Regions from separate parts of the Amnibacterium sp. genome, predicted to be linked through region 1. Evidence: riboswitches for the same ligand, from Rfam matches in the RefSeq annotation. Region 1 holds a riboswitch; each other region holds the start of a gene.

Region 1 (3,267 bases):
GGGCGACGCAGCTACTCGCGACCGACGGCCGCTCCCTGACCGCCGCGACGGTGCTGGCGATCATCATCTACGCCGCGCACAACGCCTTCGGGGCGCTGGTCGCGTACGTCGGCGGCCGATGGATCGACCGGGTCGGGCCACGAATCGTCTTCGGCTGCGGGGCCCTGCTCTACGTCTTCGCCTATGCGGCGTTCGCCGCCTCGTTCCGCTCCTGGCTCTGGTTGCTGCTGGCGTTCATCGCCGCGGGCGCAGCGATCGGCCTCGCCGAGACGGCCGAATCGACGCTCGTGGCCCGAGTCGTGCCGGATGCCCTGCGCGGCAGCGGCTTCGGCTTCCTGGGTGGTGTGCAAGCGCTCGGCGATTTCGTCTCGACCGCGGTGGTGGGCCTCCTGTACGCGGCGGTCTCCCCGAGCGTCGGATTCCTCTATGCCGCTGCGTGGATGGTCCTGTCGCTCATAGCCCTTGGGGTGAGCCGTCGGCGGAGAATGGCCGGCTGACTCTGATCTCGGCGTTCGCTCGGCTCCGCAACCGCTGCAGATGTGCACTGTCCTTGGGTCAGCCCGCCGCGGTCGCGCCGACGGGATGTCGTGGGGGAGCCCGACGATCAGGTGTTCCCCCGCGTTCTCAGCGGAGTCTCCGAATTCGGGTGTCGACTTCCGCTTCGGGTTGCGGGCGACGGAGCAACGAGGCGACACCGAGCCCTGACTGGTGAGCGATCACACGGAGGCGGGCGTGAGCGATCGAGGGAGAACGCAGCAGGCCCCGTCCGAGCGCGGCCTGTTCGGCGGGAACGCCCTGCAGCTGCGGCGACGGAACGTGGACGCGAGCAGCGACTTGTCCGGGATGGCCGAAGCCGACCCCGGCAGCCGACCCACCTTGCTCGGAGAGCTGATCACGGAGGGCTTCGGCTCCATGGTGCTCGGGCTGTTCGGTCTCGGGGTCGTCGCGCAGGTCGTCGTCTCCAAGAACGGGCTCGGAGGGCATGACAGCATCTCGTGGGCGTGGGGCATCGGCGTGACCCTCGGCATCTTCGTCGCCGGTGCGACCACGGGCGCCCACCTCAATCCCGCAGTCACCCTCGCGGTGACGCTCTTCCGAGACTTCCCGGCGCGCAGGGCGCTCCCCTACATGACAGCGCAGGTGATCGGCTTCTTCATCGCCGCGCTGATCGTTCGGATCGACTACAGCAGCGGGCTCGACGCGGTCGACCCGCACCACACCCTGGCGACCCAGGGCGTCTTCTCCACACTGCCCGGCAACGGTGACGCGGCGCTCGACGTGAGCATCTGGCTCGCTCTGTTCGACCAGATCGTGGGCACCGCGATCCTGCTCTTCCTCGTCTTCGCGATCACCGAACCCGGCGCGGCCGGACCGTCGCCCGGCCTGACCGCGATCGCCGTGGGCCTGGTGGTGGTCGGGATCGGCATGGCGTTCGGCACCGATGCCGGTTACGCGATCAACCCGGCCCGCGACTTCGGACCCCGGCTACTCGAATGGCTCACCGGGTACGGGAGCGCGTGGGTCGATCAGACCGGCGAACCCTACTTCTGGGTACCGATCGTCGGCCCGTTCATCGGCGGGGCCATCGGCGGCGGCCTGTACAAGGCCACCGTGGCACGGGGCCTGCCGCTCTCCCCCGCGTCGTGAACGGCCTCCCAGCGGCGCACGGATGTGCGTGCGCTATACAGGCGGTGGCGATGGAGCTCGCCAGGACCTGACGTCCGAACCGCCGCGAGGCTGATAGCACCTGATCACGATCGGAGTGACAGGTGACCCTTGAGCACGCCTCGACGACGGCCATGCCAACGACTGCGGCGTTCGGTGATCTCCTCGCCCCCTCGGCGCGGCCGTCCTTCGCCGAGACCATCGATGTGGATTCGCTCCACGACCTGGCCCTCGACCAGGTCCTGGACTCGATGCAGCGGACGGTGACGGACCCGGCGGCGCTGGCCGACGTGTTCCGTCGCCCCCTGCACGACGTCGATGCGGTGCGGTATCGACAGGGCGTGTTCGCCGCGCTGGAGCACACGGGAGTGCGTTCCGCGGTCAGCAGGTTCGTCGACGCGTTGGTGGCGGTGCGCAGCGTGGAGCGCGACGCGGGGCGGAGTCGATATCCGCTGCAGCAGGCGCGCCTGCATCTCTCCGCCGTGCTCGGGTACTGCGAGGCGGTGCACGCGCTGGCGCAGGACCTGCTTGCGGCGCTGGACGCGGCGGAGGTCAAGTCCATCGGACTCCGCGGCTTCGCCGAGCACGCGGACCGGCTCCGGCAGTCGCCGCCGTTCCGGCGGCTCGAACAACGCGCTCGCGAGCTCGACGCTGACTGGGGATCGATCCTCTTCGCGCTGCTGATCCGTGACGGCACCCTGCACGTGGCGCCCTTCGACGACGAGGCCTCGCTCGAGGACGAGGTCGACCGCGTCTTCGAACGATTCCGGAGGGGGCAGGTCGAAGACCACCACAGCCGGCTCCGGCAGGACCAGACGCTCGACCACATCCAGGCCTGGATCCTCGACGCCGTCGGCGCGCTCAAGCCCGACGTCCTGCAACCGCTCATGGCCTGGTCGCAGGAGACCCCCGACTTCGTCGACGACGTGCTCGCCCGCAGCGTCGCGCAGTCGGAGTTCTACTTCGCGTACCTGGACCTCGTCGCTCCGCTGCGCGCCGCGGGCCTGCACCTCACCTGTCCGGACGTCTCGCTCGAGCACCGGCGTCTGGAGCTGCAGGACGTGTTCGATCTCCCCCTGGCCCGGGCGCGGGTGGCCGACGGCGCGCGCGTGGTGACGAACGATCTCGCGCTGCGGGACGGCGAGTCCGCCCTCGTCATCACCGGGCCGAACCAGGGCGGGAAGACGACCACAGCCCGGCTCATCGGCCAGGTGCACCATCTCGCCGCGCTCGGCTGCCCGGTGCCCGGTTCGTCGGCGCGACTGCGTCTCCCGGACCGGGTCATGACCTGCTTCGACCGGGCGGAGCGGTTGGAGACGCTCGAGGGGCGGATGGGGGAAGAGGTGCAGCGGATCCGCACGGTCCTGGACCGCGCCACAGCGAACACCGTCGTGATCCTCAACGAGGTCTTCTCCTCGACCGCGCTGCGGGACGCGACGGTGATCAACCGCGAGGTGCTCACCCGGCTGCTCGACGTGGGCGCCCTCACGGTCTGCGTCACGTTCATCGACGAGCTGTCCCGCCTCGATCCTGCGATCGTGAGCCTCGTCGCGGCGGTCGACCCGGACGACCCCGCGGTGCGGACCTTCAAGCTCGAGCGCC
Region 2 (3,267 bases), on a different contig from region 1:
CGCCGTACCGGTCCGGCAGGGCGCCCTCCGGCCGCGGGAAGATCCGCGGGCCGTCCACGTCGGCCAGCCGGTGCAGCGCGGGGTCGCCGTTCGCGGCGAGGAACAGGTCCCAGCTCCAGATCGAGAGGTCCCAGAGCTCGCGCTCCAGGTAGTCCGCGGGCACGAACCCGTGGTCGACGAGCCCTGCCTGACCGCCGCGGACGCCCTGCTCGTACCGGGTCACGGCGGACAGCTCGATCGGGACGACCGTCGCACCGTGCGCCTCCAGCCGCTCGCGGGTGATCCGCCAGCGCTCGAGCACCGATGGGCGGGTGGGGATGCCCGGATCCGCCCCGACGTACCGGCGCGGCACGCCGAGCCGGAGGCCGCCGAGGCCGACGGCGCCCGCGAGCTCCCGGTAGGAGGGTGGCCGCAGCGCCGCGACCGGCGGGATCGCCACCCACGGCTGCATGCGCCAGAAGTCACCGACCGGCTCCTCGTCCGGCACGACGATCACGTCGAGCACCTCGAGGAGATCCGCGACCGAGCGGGTGTGCGGCACGACGACGTCCATGGTCGGCACGAGCGGCCAGTTGCCCCGGACGGAGATCACCCCGCGCGAGGGCGTGTACGCGACGAGCCCGTTGTTCGATGCGGGCGCGCGGCCCGACGACCACGTCTCCTCCCCCAGGCCGAACACCGCGAAGCTCGCCGCGGTCGCGGTGCCGGAGCCGTTCGACGAGCCGGAGGCGAACGCCGCGGTGAGCCACTCGGCGCGGTACGGGCTCTCCGCGCGCCCGTAGAGGCCCCGCTGCATGCCGCCGTTCGCCATCGGCGGCATGTTCGTCAGCCCCAGGCAGATCGCGCCGCCGGCCCGCAGCCGATCGATCGTGAACGCGTCGCGCTGCGCGACGAGCCCCGCGAAGGCCGGCGACCCCGCGGCCACCGTCAGCCCGCGGACCGCGTAGCTGTCCTTCGCGGTGTACGGCACGCCGTCGAGCGGACCGAGCGTCGCGCCCGCCGAACGCCGTTCGTCGCTCGCACGGGCCTCGGCGAGCGCGTCGGGGTTCGGCACCACCACGGCGTTCAGCCGGATGCCGCCCCGGTCGTACGCCTCGATGCGCGCCAGGGACGCGGTGACGAGCTCGACGCTGGTCGTCCGGCCGGTCTCGAGCGCAGTGCGGACCCGGGCGATGGTGGCCTCGACGACGTCGAACCGTGGCATCCGACGATCCTGCCAGCCGCCCGATAGCCTGATCGAGGCGATGGAGCTCGCCTCGGCGGATGGACGCCGGAACCGCGGAGATGCTGATGGCCCCTGCCGTCCCTCGACGACATCCGGAGCCCGCATGACCGAATCCCGACCGCGCCCCGTCCACCTCCGGCCCGCCATGGTCGTCGTCGTCGGTCTCGGCGGCGCCGTCGGGACCGCGGCCCGGGAGGGCGTGTCGGTGGCGATCCCGGCCGTCGGCGGCCTGCCGATCGCGATCGTCGTCGTGAACGTGGTCGGCGCGTTCGTGCTCGGGCTGCTGCTCGAGCGGCTCGTGCGCGGCGGCCCCGACGCGGGCGGCAGGCGCCTCGTCCGGCTGGGCGCGGGCACGGGCTTCTGCGGCGGCTTCACCACGTACAGCACGCTCGCGATCGGGACCGCGCTGCTGCTGCAGGGCGGCCACGCCGGGATCGGCATCGCGTACGCGGTCGGCTCGGTGCTCCTCGGTGCGGTCGCGTCCTGGGCCGGCATCGCGATCGGGGCGCGCCGGTGAGCCCGCTGCTCCTGCTCCCGCTCGCCGTCGCCGGCGGGGCCGGCGCCATCGTCCGCTTCGTCGTGGACGGTCTGCTCCGCGACCGCATCGGCGCGCGCCTGCCCTGGGGCACCGCGATCATCAACGTCTCGGGCTCGTTCCTGCTCGGCCTCCTCACCGGGCTCGCTGCGCACGGGCTGCCCGCGGCCGCGCTGCTCGTCCTCGGCACGGGGCTGCTCGGCGGGTACACCACGTTCAGCACCGCGAGCGTGGAGACGGTCCGGCTCATCGGGCAGCGCCGGTACGCGGCCTCCCTGGCCTACGGCCTCGGCGTCCTGATCCTGTCCGTCGCCGCAGGCGCGCTCGGCCTCGCCCTCGGTTCGTTTTGAAGGGGATCCTGCACGCCGGACCGCGCAGAATCCCCTTCGAAATGCACTCCGTGTTCTGTTCATTTTGAAGGGGTTTCTGCGCGGCTTCGCCAGGCAGAAACCCCTTCGAAATGCACGTCAGCGGCGGCGGAGGGCGTCCTCCGCGGCCACCCATGCGAGCATCGCGCACTTCACGCGCGCGGTGTAGCGGGAGACCCCGCCCAGCACGACCGCGTCGCCGAGCAGGTCCTCGTCCGGCTCGATCCGCCCCTTGGACCGCATCGCGGTCCGGAACGCGTCGATCCGGAGCTCGAGCTCCTCGGGCGTGAGCCCGGGCGCCAGGTCCGCGAGGATCGAGGCCGACGACTGCGAGATCGCGCAGCCGTCGCCCTCCCACCGGATGCGGTCGATGCGCTCACCGTCGAGGTGGAGCTGCAGGGTGATCTCGTCCCCGCACGTCGGGTTGACCTGATGGGAGGAGGCGGCGGCCCCGTCCTCCAGCCCCTTCCCGTGCGGGTGCCTGGCGAGGTCGAGGATGACCTCCTGGTACAGGCCGCCGAGCGCGCCGCTCACGACCGCACCCCGAAGAACGCGACGGCGTTGCGGACGCCCTCGAGCAGCGCGTCGACCTCGTCGCGCGTCGTGTGCACGGCCGCGCTGGCCCGGGTGGAGGCGGTGATCCCCAGCCGGCGGTGGAGGGGCTGGGCGCAGTGGTGCCCGACCCGGACCTCGATGCCGCGGTCGTCGAGGAACTGGCCGACGTCGTGCGCGTGCACGCCCTCGACGACGAAGGCCGCGAGCCCGATGCGCGGCGCGCCCGGCGCCGGTCCGAGGAGCCGCACCCCGTCGGTCGCCGCGAGTCCGGCGGCCAGCCGGGCGCCGAGCTCCGCCTCGTGGGCGGCGACCCGAGGCATGCCGACCCTCTCCAGGTAGCGCACCGCCTCGCCGAGGCCGATGGCCTGGGAGACGGGCTGCGTGCCGGCTTCGAACCGCTGCGGGGCGGGCAGGTACTCCGCGTGCTCCATGGTCACCGTGGTGATCATGGAACCGCCCGTGAGGAAGGGCGGCAGGGCGTCCAGCACCGCGCGGCGTCCGTACAGGACGCCGATCCCCGTCGGACCGAGCATCTTGTGGCCGGAGAACGCCGCGAGGTCCACGCCCAGCGCCGCCACGTCGAC
Region 3 (3,267 bases), on a different contig from region 1:
ACTGCGTGCCGGCGGCACAGTCCGCCTTTCCCCTCGCTGTCGGCGTTCCTGGCGGGAGCAGCGCATTGCGGGCAGACGAGGTCTTTCCAGAGCGGTCGGGTCTCGCGCATCCAGCGCCGCGTGTACCGCATCGCGTTCGCTTCCGAGGTCAGCGCGGCACTGTCGGAGCCCGCGTAGCCGAGGCCGAGCCGTCCGTCCGCACTCAGATCGCGACAGATCGGGCACGCGTCGTCCCCTCGCCAGGCGCGCAGGGTCCGACGGGGGTGTTCCGGCTTCACCGCGGAGAGCGCCTCCTGGATGAGATCCTCGAGCAGGACCGAGACATCGAAAGGCTGATGTCCTGCTCTGCGACCCGAACCGGTCTCCCACAGCTCGATCTCGACGACCGCGTGCCCCCAGGCATGACGGCGGCAGAGCCCGAAGGATCGGCGCAGTCGCTCGCGCGTCGAGCCGTCCATGATGTCGCCGTGCACGAACGACCACAGCAGCCGCACCTCGTCGACGCTGAGCTGGTGCGCGTCATCGGGGAGGAGTGGCCTGGGCTCGTCGACCGCGACCGATAGGCGTCCCCGCATCGGACGGTCGCCCCGGTTCACGGAGCGGCGATGCGGGGGATCCGCACGTACGCGATCCCGTCAGGCGGTGCCGAGACGCGGCGCCAAGCGCCCCGCCGATCAGGTGTCGGATCCTCGATCACCAACGGCGGCCCGTCGGCGCCGTCGGGAAGCGTGATCGTGATCACGGCATCGTCACCAGGACCGAGAGAACCCGAGATGAGCCGCACCTCGACGCTTCGAACCGTATCCATCACTGACCGACCTCTCTGATCGTCGACCGACCTGCATGCGCGTTCCGAAAGCAGGCGTGTCGAGGAGGTCGCGAGTCGAGGACGCGCGATGCGGAAGGCGCCAGGACCGGGCCGCCGCCGAGGGCCGGGTACTTCCCGCCCAGGGCTCGGCGATGCTGGAACGCATCGCTCCGGCACAGACCTGCGCCGTGATCGTCTTCCACGTGTGAACGTCTCCCACCTCGAAGGCACGCGTGTGCCGCCGGGTAGGGACTGTTGTCGACGGGTGCCGAGGTTGGGAACGGTGAGACCCACCACCGTGCGCTGGTGCGCAGGCCCAGCATGGCGGTCGACGCCGCGCACAACCTGAATGCGCGTTGAGCCACGGGCGCGGGATGGCGTTCCGCCCAGGGATGACCCTGTCGCTGACGGGACCCGAGGACCGCGGGTCTCCGTCCCCTGGCGTGCGAAACCCGCCGACTGGGCTGACCGTTCACGTTCCTCTCCCCGAGCCTTGATGCCGCTCGCGCCGGGCGGGGCGTGACGTGGGCTCGGTGGGCGGACCGCTTCGGCTGCTCCCGAGGCAGCTCACCGTCCTTCGCACCGCCTGGTACGCGACGGACACGCGGCTCGCGGTGGGGATCACCCAGCTGCTCGGTCGCCCCGCTGCACGCTTCGTCCGCGCCGCGCGCTGGAAGGGCCTCGCTCCCTGTCCGCCGCACCGGCTGCGTTGACGGGTCCAGGACCGCCATGGTCTACTACGACCGGCGATGGAGCTCGCCAGGACCTCGTCCGAACCGCCCTTCACGCTGATAGCCCCTGCCGCCCAGGCAGGAGTGCGCGTGGAAGCAGTACGGCTCGCTCGCGCCTCGCCGACGGTCCGCAGGGCCCGGGTGACGCCGTGATCCTCCCGGTAGGGGTGGTCCAGGCGCTGCAGGTGCTCACTGTGCTCGGAGCATCGCCGCTGCTGAGCGGCGTCGTCGCGCGGGTGGAGGCACGGCTTCAGGGACGCCGTGGGCCCCGCGTACTCCAGCCGTACTTCGATCTCGCGAAGCTGTTCCAGAAGGAGGCCCTCGCCCCCCGTTCGGCCGGCCCGGTGTTCCTGCTGGCTCCCATCGTGAGCTTCGCTTGCTATCTCACGGTCCCGTTGCTCATCCCCGTGCTGACCACGTTCCCGCTCCCGCTCGGGGACATGGGTGACATCCTCGGCGGCGGGATCGTCCTGGCGTTCGCGAGCTTCGTCAGCGCGGCTGCGGCTGCGGAGACCGGCGATGGCTACGCGCAGCTCGGCGCCAGCCGGTCGAAGACCTTCGGCGCGATCACGGAGCCGGTCACGCTCCTCGTCGTCTTCACCGTGGCGTTGCTGACCGGGACGGATCTGCCGTACGTGCTGGGCGCCACGGTCACCAGCGGGCCGGAGCAGATCGTGCGGCCGGCGCACCTGCTCGCGTCCGCCGCGCTCTTCATGGTCATCCTGTTCGAGACCAGCCGGATCCCCGTCGAGACACACACGGGCACCATCGAGCTGGGGATGATCGAGGAGGCCCGCACCTTCGAGCACTCCGGGCCGCAGCTCGCGCTGTTGAAGTGGGGCTCGGCCGCGAAGCAGCTGGTGCTCTACACGATCCTGCTCAACGTGTTCATCGCGCCCTGGGGGCTCGCCTCGAACGGGAGTCCGGCGCTCGTCGCGGTGGCGATCGTCGCGCTCGTCGCGAAGGCGGTCGCGCTGGGCGTCGTCGTCGCCGTGATCGACAACACCTTCGCGAAGCTCCGGCTCTTCAAGATCACGGAGTTCGTCGCAGCCGCGTTCCTGCTCGCGGTCCTCGCCATCTTCACGCTCTACCTCGGAGGCGGCTGATGCCCGTGGTCCTCGCAGCCCAGCCTGCTGCCCCGTCCGTCTTCGACGGTGTCGCGACGACGTTGGGGGTGATCGTGCTGCTGATCGAGTTCGGCATGCTCCGCGCGGCCCTGTACCGGGCGCAGGTGAACCTGTACGCGGCGCAGTCGTTCTTCGTGAGCGTCCTCGCCGCAGTGGTCGCGTTCGGGAACGACGTGCCCGAGCTGTATGTGCTCGCCGCGGTCTCGTTCCTGCTGAAGGCCGTCGTCGTGCCGTTCGTCATCCTCCGGCTGCTGCGCGGCACGTCGGCGGAGATCGCGGGAAGCGGCGCGCTCGGCGTGGCGACCGAGGTCGTGATCGCGATCGTCGTCGCGGCGTTCGGGTTCTTCACCGTGGGGACGTTGCACATCCGGTCCGCGGTGCTGCCGTCCACGGCGCTCAGCATCTCGGTCGCGGTCGTGCTGGTCGCGTTCGTCCTGATCATCCTGCGCCGCGACGTCGTCAGCCAGGCGATCGGGTTCTTCTCCCTCGAGAACGGGGTGTCGATGGCCAGCCTCGTCGTGGCGGCGCGCCTGCCCCTGATCCTCGAGGTCGCGTTCCTCTTCGACCTGCTGGTCGCAGTGGTCGTCTTCGGGGTCCTCAT

What was found. A riboswitch is a leader RNA that binds a small molecule or an ion and turns the genes downstream of it on or off. The one in region 1 is predicted to bind fluoride.
Region 2: another riboswitch for fluoride. It lies ahead of ACTHLI_RS05360 (fluoride efflux transporter FluC); the one in region 1 lies ahead of ACTHLI_RS11720 (MutS-related protein).
Region 3: another riboswitch for fluoride. It lies ahead of ACTHLI_RS09700 (respiratory chain complex I subunit 1 family protein); the one in region 1 lies ahead of ACTHLI_RS11720 (MutS-related protein).

What each region holds. Positions count from the first base shown of each region.
Region 1 covers NZ_JBQCGC010000081.1:4,805-8,071, reverse strand. Annotated here, with positions in the region: gene ACTHLI_RS11730 (MFS transporter) at 1-497, shown strand, start outside; gene ACTHLI_RS11725 (MIP/aquaporin family protein) at 733-1,647, shown strand; fluoride riboswitch at 1,685-1,757, shown strand; gene ACTHLI_RS11720 (MutS-related protein) at 1,800-3,267, shown strand, end outside.
Region 2 covers NZ_JBQCGC010000036.1:27,114-30,380, forward strand. Annotated here, with positions in the region: gene ACTHLI_RS05355 (amidase) at 1-1,204, opposite strand, end outside; fluoride riboswitch at 1,232-1,307, shown strand; gene ACTHLI_RS05360 (fluoride efflux transporter FluC) at 1,329-1,742, shown strand; gene ACTHLI_RS05365 (fluoride efflux transporter FluC) at 1,739-2,110, shown strand; gene sufU (Fe-S cluster assembly sulfur transfer protein SufU) at 2,228-2,662, opposite strand; gene ACTHLI_RS05375 (aminotransferase class V-fold PLP-dependent enzyme) at 2,659-3,267, opposite strand, start outside.
Region 3 covers NZ_JBQCGC010000069.1:3,240-6,506, forward strand. Annotated here, with positions in the region: gene ACTHLI_RS09695 (hypothetical protein) at 1-575, opposite strand, end outside; fluoride riboswitch at 1,545-1,616, shown strand; gene ACTHLI_RS09700 (respiratory chain complex I subunit 1 family protein) at 1,689-2,645, shown strand; gene ACTHLI_RS09705 (hypothetical protein) at 2,645-3,267, shown strand, end outside.